One region of the Janthinobacterium sp. P210006 genome, then DNA from elsewhere that is predicted to be linked to it. Evidence: predicted binding sites of a transcription regulator. Region 1 holds the regulator's gene; the other holds the start of a gene.
What was found. The regulator sigma-54, encoded in region 1, starts transcription at its own class of promoters, with help from an activator protein. The targets are predictions, from matches to a motif close to TGGCANGNAANCTGCTTT.
Positions count from the first base shown of each region.

Region 2: the regulator sigma-54 is predicted to act here: its motif matches at 1,819-1,836, upstream of VPH41_RS13930 (urease accessory protein UreD).

Region 1 covers NZ_JAZARD010000004.1:196,406-200,614, forward strand. Annotated here, with positions in the region: gene VPH41_RS20615 (enoyl-CoA hydratase/isomerase family protein) at 1-526, opposite strand, end outside; gene hpf (ribosome hibernation-promoting factor, HPF/YfiA family) at 680-1,039, opposite strand; gene VPH41_RS20625 (RNA polymerase factor sigma-54) at 1,109-2,587, opposite strand; gene lptB (LPS export ABC transporter ATP-binding protein) at 2,592-3,347, opposite strand; gene lptA (lipopolysaccharide transport periplasmic protein LptA) at 3,347-3,940, opposite strand; gene lptC (LPS export ABC transporter periplasmic protein LptC) at 3,966-4,209, opposite strand, start outside.
Region 2 covers NZ_JAZARD010000002.1:1,242,035-1,246,243, reverse strand. Annotated here, with positions in the region: gene VPH41_RS13935 (EAL domain-containing response regulator) at 1-1,722, shown strand, start outside; gene VPH41_RS13930 (urease accessory protein UreD) at 1,867-2,733, shown strand; gene VPH41_RS13925 (urease subunit gamma) at 2,791-3,093, shown strand; gene VPH41_RS13920 (urease subunit beta) at 3,188-3,517, shown strand; gene ureC (urease subunit alpha) at 3,519-4,209, shown strand, end outside.

The DNA of each region.
Region 1 (4,209 bases):
TGGTCAAGCCCGTCAAGCCCAGATACAAGCCCAGCTGGCCGGCCAGGCGGGACAGGAAATAACTGCCGCCCACGTCCGGGAACAAGCCGATATTGACTTCCGGCATGGCCATGCGCGTACGGCCCGTGACGATGCGCAGGCGGTTGCCGGGCCCGGCTTGCGCCACGCCCATGCCGCCGCCCATCACCACGCCATCCATCACGGCGATATACGGTTTCGGATAGAAATGAATGAGATGGTTGAGCGCATATTCTTCCGTGAAGAAATCTTCCAGCTGCGCGCTGCCACCTTGCGGCGTGGCCCGGCCCGCATCGTAAAAGAAACGGATGTCGCCACCGGCGCACAGGGCTTTTTCACTGCTGGAACGGATCACCACGGCGTCTACCTGCGGATCGTCGCGCCAGGCCAGCAAAACGGCGCTCAGGGCGCGCACCATGTCCAGCGACAAGGAATTCAGGGCTTTCGGGCGGTCGAGCACGATGTGGCCCGTGCGGTTGCGGATGGAGGTCTGGACGAAGTCGCTCATGGCAGAATGGAAAGAAGTAAGTATGGGAACATTCTAGCGCCTTCGGATGGAACATTGCGTTCCCATGGCGCCCCCTGGCAAGGGCGACAGGCGCAAAAAAGGGCGCAATGTGCGCCCTTAGTTGATCACAGCCGGTTGAAAGTCGCGGCCCGCTCAGGCGGCGGCGAATTCTTCTTCCGAGCTGTCTGGCAGATGCTTGATCGCCTCTTTACCGTGCCCTTGCACTTTGGTTTTGTATTTCATCACTTGCCTGTCGAGCTTGTCGATCAGGGCATCGATTGCGGCATACAGGTCTTGCGCCAGGCTTTCCACATAGACGGTCTTGCCGCTCAGACGCAGATTGACTTCAGCCTTTTGACGTTTTTCTTTCTCTTTGAGGTTATCCACGGTCAGAATCACGGCGATATCGATGACTTGATCGAAATGACGTTTCACACGCTCCAGCTTCGTTTGTACGTATTCACGGATGGCTGGTGTCACTTCGAGATGATGTCCGCTGATGGTGAGATTCATACACACTCCTAAAGATGATCGGGTTCGTGCGGTCCATCGTATCCGGCCCGCAGAGGAACCGAAAAAAACTTACAAACACTTACGCAGGCTCACTGGCGGAATTTTTAATGCTTCCCGGTATTTGGCAACAGTACGTCGCGCAATCACCATGCCTTGTTCCCCCAGCATGTCCGCAATCTTACTGTCGGATAAAGGATTTTTAGGGTCTTCTGCTCCTGTCAGTTGCACGATCAATGCCCGTATCGCCGTCGATGACGCTTCGCCCCCCGCTTCGGTGGCGACGTGGCTACCAAAGAAATATTTCAACTCGAACATGCCGTGCGGGGTCAGCATGTACTTTTGAGTTGTTACCCGCGAGATAGTACTCTCGTGTAAACCCAGTGTATCAGCTATTTCACGGAGCACAAGGGGGCGCATGGCAACGGCCCCATGCGAGAAAAAGTTCTTTTGTCTTTCTACTATCGCCTGTGCCACGCGCAGTATCGTGTCGAAGCGCTGGCGCATATTCTTGATCAGCCACTTGGCTTCCTGCAACTGTGCGCCCATGGCGCCTTCGCCCTTGCCCTGCTTGAGCAAGTTGGCGTACATGGCGTTGACGCGCAGGCGCGGCATGACGTCGTTGTTCAAGGTGACTTGCCAGCCATTGCGCGCGCGCTTGACGACGACGTCGGGCACCACGTAATCGGACACGTCGGAGGCAAACACGGCGCCCGGATGCGGATTGCACTGGCGAATCACCGTCTGCGCTTCGCGCAAGTCTTCATCGTCGCAATCGAGGGCTTTTTTCAGCTTGTTGAAATCGCGCTGGGCAAACCAGGCCAGGTGCTTTTCCACGATGACGAGGGCCATGCGCCGCGTCACCATGGCGATATGGGGCAAGCGCTTGATCTGCAGCGCCAGGCATTCAGACGCATTGCGCGCGCCCACACCGGGCGGATCGAAACTTTGCAGCAGCGACAAGGCCGTGCGCAGCTCGTCGGCGTCGATTTCCAGCTCGTGCGGCAGGCGCGCCAGGATGTCGTCGAGCGACTCTTCCAGGTAGCCATTGTCGTCGAGCGCGTCGATGATCAGCTCGACCAGCGCGCGGTCGCGCAATTCGAGCACCGTCACGCGCATCTGCTCCATCAGGTGCTCGCGCAGGGTGCAGTGATGGGCTTCGAGTTGCGGGCGGGAATCTTCGTCGTCGGGCGTCTTGCCCCGGCTCGCTTCGCTCCAGTCGCTGTCGCCGCCGTCCGCGGCAACCGGGCCCTCGCCCGCCTCGCCGTCAAAGGTTTCCCCTTCGGCCGGTGCCGCAGGCGCTTCCTGGCCTGGCGGCTGGGGCGGCGCTTCGGCCGGCGCGGCCGTGGAACTCAAGGCGCCGTCGGACAGCAGGCGCAGCGAACGGTCGAGCGGATCATCGAGACGCTCGAGCAAAGGATTGTCCGTCAGCAATTGCTCCAATTCCTGGTGTAATTCCAGGGTAGACAATTGCAACAGGCGTATCGATTGCTGCAACTGCGGCGTCAGTGCCAAATGCTGCGAAGTGCGCAGCTGCAATGATTGTTTCATTGGCTCACATACGGAAGTGTTCGCCCAGATAGACCCGGCGTACCGACTCGTTCGCGATGATGTCGTCGGGGCGTCCCGACGCCAGCACCGAGCCCTGGTTGATGATGTAGGCACGGTCGCAAATACCCAGCGTCTCGCGCACATTATGATCGGTGATCAGCACGCCGATATTGCGCTCCTTCAAGAAGCGCACGATGCGCTGGATCTCGATCACGGCGATCGGATCGACGCCGGCGAACGGTTCGTCCAGCAGCACGAAACGGGGATCGGTGGCCAGCGCGCGGGCAATTTCCACGCGGCGGCGCTCGCCGCCCGACAGCGACAGCGCCTGGTTTTCGCGCAACTTTTCAATCTGCAAATCGGCCAGCAGTTTATCCAGGCGCACCTCGATCTCGGCCTTCGTCAGCGGACGGCCTTCGACGGTCTGGATTTCCAGCACGGCGCGGATATTGTCTTCCACCGTCAGCTTGCGGAAGACGGAGGCTTCCTGCGGCAGATACGACAGGCCCATCTGGGCGCGCCGATGGATCGGCAGGCTGGAAATATCCACGCCGCTGATATCGATGCTGCCGCCATCGGACGGCACCAGGCCGACGATCATGTAGAACGAGGTGGTCTTGCCGGCGCCGTTCGGGCCCAGCAGCCCCACCACTTCGCCGCATTCGACTTGCAGCGAGACGTCATGCACGACCTGGCGCTTGCCGTAGGTTTTTTGCAGCCCGCGAACGATCAGGGTACTGCCGCAACGTGTATTGTCCATTATTTCTTTCCTGGCGCAGGCGTGGCCGGCGCTTTCTCCGCCGCCGGTGCCTTGGTCTTCGGCTGGATCACCATGCGCACGCTGCCGCCATCCGGGGTGCTGGTGCCGCTGTCGGAATTTTCCATCGTAAACACTTCCTTGCGGCTGTCATACGAGATGAAGGCGCCGTTGGCCACGTCCGTCGGCTTCGTGCCTTCCAGGCGCGTCAGCTTGGCCTTGGAAAACAGTTTCACCACTTCCGTCTTGTTGTTGTATTCCACGCGCTCCGCTTCGCCTTCCACCCACAGGTCGCCCGCGCCATCGCGCTTCTGGCGGAAGGTGGCCAGCTTGCCGGGATCGGCCCAGAAGGTGATGAACTGGTAGCCTTGCGGGTCTTCCGTGATCAGGGCCCGGCCCGCCTTCATGGTCAGGGTGCCCTTGACCAGCACCACGTCGCCCGTCAGGGTGCGCGTCTGCTTGACGTCGTCGACCAGGCCGCTGCGTGCCGTGATCACGGCTTCCTTCTCGGAATCGGCCTTCTCGGCATGCGCCGCGCCCATCACGCCCAGCGAGCAGACGGTCGAGAATAGAGTCAACAGCAAGATGTTTTTCATAGTATGGTTTCCTTGTTTCATTCTGTCATTTTGCCGCCGCGGCCGGGCGCGGTTTCGGCGGGAGGACCATGCGCAAGGCATTGTGCACCTGCACCACGCCGGTGGCGTTATTGGCTTGCATGCCCACGCCATTGATGCGCGAAGCGCCCGTCAGGATATCGACAGGCACGTCCGTTTCCATTCTTTCTTCATCCGGAAACACCGTCAGCGCTTCCGTCCTGACCGTCAAATTCTGCGCCTTCGGACTGGCCACGCGGTCGATCACGACC
Region 2 (4,209 bases), on a different contig from region 1:
ACCCTGGCGCGCGAAGTGCAGATCCGCCGCGCCAACGAGGAGTTGCTGCGCCTTTCCGGCCAGGTTTTCGAGGCCACCCAGGACGCCATCCTGATCACGGATTCGGCCGGCGTCATCGTCACGGCCAATCCTGCCTTTACGCGCATTACCGGCTACGCGGCGCAGGAAGTGGTGGGCACGGACATCATGCGCCTGCATGCGGAATACACGGGCGAAGCGGTGCTGCTGGCCATGCGCCAGGGCCTGCGCAGCAGCGGCTGCTGGTCGGGCGAAGTGCAGACGCGGCGCAAGAGCGGCGACACCTATCCCTGCCTGCTCAGTGTCTCCACCGTGCACGGACCCGACGGCGCCGTCGTCAACTACGTGGGCGTCTTCCTCGATATCAGCGAGCGCAAGGCCGAGCAGCACCTGATCGATTTCCTCTCCTACCACGACGCGCTGACGGGCTTGCCGAACCGCGTGCTGCTGCGCGAACGCTTCGAGCAGGCGCGCGCGAACGCCGTGCGCGACGGCCAGCAGGTGGTGCTGATGTGCCTGGACCTGGACCGCTTCAAGAACATCAACGATTCGCACGGCCAGGCCGTGGGCGACAAGGCGCTGCAGGTGGTGGCGCGCTTTCTGTCCGGCTGCGTGCGCGAAGGCGACACGGTGGTGCGCCAGGGCGGCGACGAATTCCAGATCCTGCTGCAGGACGACGCCCTGCTGGGGCGCACCCTGGGGCTGGCGCAAACCATCCTGGCCGGCTTGCGCGAAGAACTCAGCGTCGACGGCGAACGCCTGGCGCTGACCACCAGCATCGGCATCGCCATGTGCCCGGCCGACGGCGACAGCCTCGATGACGTGCTGCGCCACGCCGACACGGCCCTGGTGCGCGCCAAGGAAATGGGGCGCGACCACTACGCCTTCTTCACGGAGCGCATGGGCAGCGATATCCGCGCCCGCCTGGCCATGCAGCAGCAGCTGCGCGGCGCCATCGGCCGCGACGAATTCGAAGTGCATTACCAGCCGCAGATGTGTTTGCGCACGGGCGCCATGCTGGGCGCGGAAGCCTTGCTGCGCTGGGATAACCCCGTGCTGGGCAAGGTGCCGCCCGGCCTGTTCATCGCGCTGGCCGAGGAATACGGCCTGATCACGGCCATCGGCGAATGGGTGCTGGAAAGCGTGTGCGCGCAGATCCGCGCCTGGCACGACGCGGGTCTGGGCAGCATCAAGGTGGCCGTCAACCTGTCGGGCAAGCAGTTCGCGCAGGACCGCACGGTGCCGTTCGTCGAGGCGGCCCTGCGCAAATACGGCATCGCGCCCGCCTGCCTGGGCATCGAGATCACGGAAAGCACGGTGATGGGCGACCCGGACAAGGCGGTGGCGGCCCTCACTCGCCTGAAGGATATCGGCGTGGGCATTTCGCTCGACGATTTCGGCACGGGCTATTCCAGCCTGGGCTACCTGAAGCGCTTTCCCATCGACGTGCTGAAGATCGACAAATCGTTCGTCGATGACGTCACCACCAGCAGCAGCGACGCGGCCATCGCCCGTTCCGTCATCTCGCTGGCGCACAACCTGGACATGCGCGTCATTGCCGAAGGCGTGGAAACGCGCGAACAGGTCGACTTCCTGACCGAGCATGGCTGCGACGAAATGCAGGGCTATTATTTCAGCCGGCCCCTGGCCGCCGACGCCTTGACGGCGCTGCTGCGCGAACGGCGCACCCTGGCCGTCGCCTAGGCGCGCACCGCGCCGCGGCGTGCACGCATGGCTGCACCATGCTGGTGCGCCTGCCGCGTGACGGTGCGCAATTCTCACCTTTTCCCCGTGTAGCGCTGGCACATATCCTGCTTTGTTTGTCGTATCTTCATACGATTGCGACGCATGCCAGACAGCACCCATTCCATCCTGCCTCCCGGCGCCGGCGCGCATAGCGCCTGGCACGCGCAGCTGCGCCTGGGATTTGCCTGGCACGATGGCGTCAGCCGCCTGGTCGAGCGCACGCACAGCGGCCCCCTGCGCGTGCAAAAGCCCCTGTATCCGGAAGGCGATGCCGTCTGCCACGCCATCATCATCCACCCGCCCGGCGGCGTGGTGGGCGGCGACCAGCTGGCCGTCGACGCCACGGCGGGCGAGGGCGCGCACGCCTTGCTCACGTCTCCGGGCGCCGCCAAATGGTACCGCGCGAACGGCCACGTCTCGGGCCAGCACATCGTGCTGCGCGCGGGCAGCGGCGCCGCCATCGAGTGGCTGCCGCAGGAGAGCATCTTCTTCGACCAGGCTTGCGTGCGCCTGCGCCATGAGGTGGAACTGGCGGCGGACGCCAGTTACATCGGCTGCGACATCGTCTGCCTGGGCCGCAGCGCCTCGGGCGAAATTTTCAATACCGGCAGCATCAGCCAGCAGGTGCAGATACGCCGCGGCGGCAAGCTGCTGTGGTGGGAGCAGGGCGTGCTGGCCGCCGGCGGCGTCCTGATGGCCAGCCCCCTGGGATGGGCGGGCCACACGGTATGCGCCACCCTGATCGCCGTCGGCCGTCCCCTGGCGCCCGCCGTGCTGGCGGCCCTGCGCGAGATCGCCGTGCCGGCCGGCGCCCTGTTTGGCGCCACGCAGATGAAATCGCTGGTGGTGGTGCGCCTGCTGTGCGGCGACAGCGAGGCGGCGCGCCGCGTCATGCTGGCCGCCTGGCAGCTGCTGCGCCCCGCCGCGCTGGGGCGCGCCGCCGTCGTGCCCCGCATCTGGAACACTTAGCATCTGGAACACTTAGCATCTGGAACACTTATTCAGGAAAGAAACGCAAGGAAAACCATGGACCTGACTCCCCGCGAAAAAGACAAGCTGCTCATTTTTACGGCCGCGCTGCTGGCCGAACGGCGCCTGGCGCGCGGCTTGAAACTCAATTATCCGGAAGCGGTGGCCCTGATCAGCGCCGCCATCATGGAAGGGGCGCGCGATGGAAAATCCGTGGCGCAGCTGATGTCGGACGGTACGAAAATACTGTCGCGCGCCGACGTCATGGACGGCATCGCCGAGATGATCCCCGATATCCAGGTGGAGGCGACCTTCCCCGATGGCAGCAAGCTGGTGACCGTGCACCACCCGATACCGTAGTTTTTTGACCGGCCAGGGCGCCACCCGCACCCAGGCTGTTTTTTGCGCTGGCGACCCGCCGGCAAGCGTAACGCGATCCTTGAAGGAGCCCCTCATGACACCAGGCGAATACAAATTGGAAGAAGGCGAAATCAGCCTCAATGCGGGCCGCGCCACGGCCACCGTGGTAGTGGCCAACCGGGGCGACCGGCCCATCCAGGTGGGCTCGCATTTCCACTTTTTCGAGGTCAACCCGGCGCTGGCCTTCGAGCGCTGGCGCGCCTACGGCATGCGCCTCAATATCACGGCCGGCACGGCCGTGCGCTTCGAACCGGGCCAGCAGCGCACGGTGGAACTGGTGGCGCTGGCGGGCGAGCGCAAGGTCTACGGCTTCAATGGCGAAGTGATGGGCGAACTGCAAGACACTCCACCAGGAAAGGATTGAGATGGCCAGCATTCCCCGCAGCGCGTATGCCGAGATGTTCGGTCCCACCACGGGCGACCGCATCCGCCTGGCCGACACGGAACTGTTCATCGAGATCGAGCATGACTATGCGATCTACGGCGAAGAGGTGAAGTTCGGCGGCGGCAAGGTGATCCGCGACGGCATGGGCCAGTCGCAGCGCTGCGCGGCCGAGGTGATGGATACCGTCATCACGAATGCCGTCATCCTCGACCACTGGGGCATCGTGAAGGCGGACATCGGCTTGAAAAACGGCCTGATTTTCGGCATCGGCAAGGCGGGCAACCCGGACATCCAGCCGGGCGTGACCCTGGCCATCGGCGGCGCCACCGAGATCATCGCGGGCGAAGGCATGATCGTCACGGCCGGCGGCGTCGATACGCACATCCACTTCATCTGCCCGCAGCAGATCGAGGAAGCCCTGATGAGCGGCGTGACCACCATGCTGGGCGGCGGCACGGGGCCGGCCGTGGGCACGGCCGCCACCACCTGCACGCCGGGACCGTGGCATCTGCACGCTATGCTGGCGGCCGCCGACGCCTTCCCCATGAACCTGGGCTTCATGGGCAAAGGCAACGTCAGCCTGCCGCTGCCCCTGGAAGAGCAGGTGCGCGCGGGCGCCATCGGCCTGAAGCTGCACGAGGACTGGGGCAGCACGCCGGCCGCCATCGACA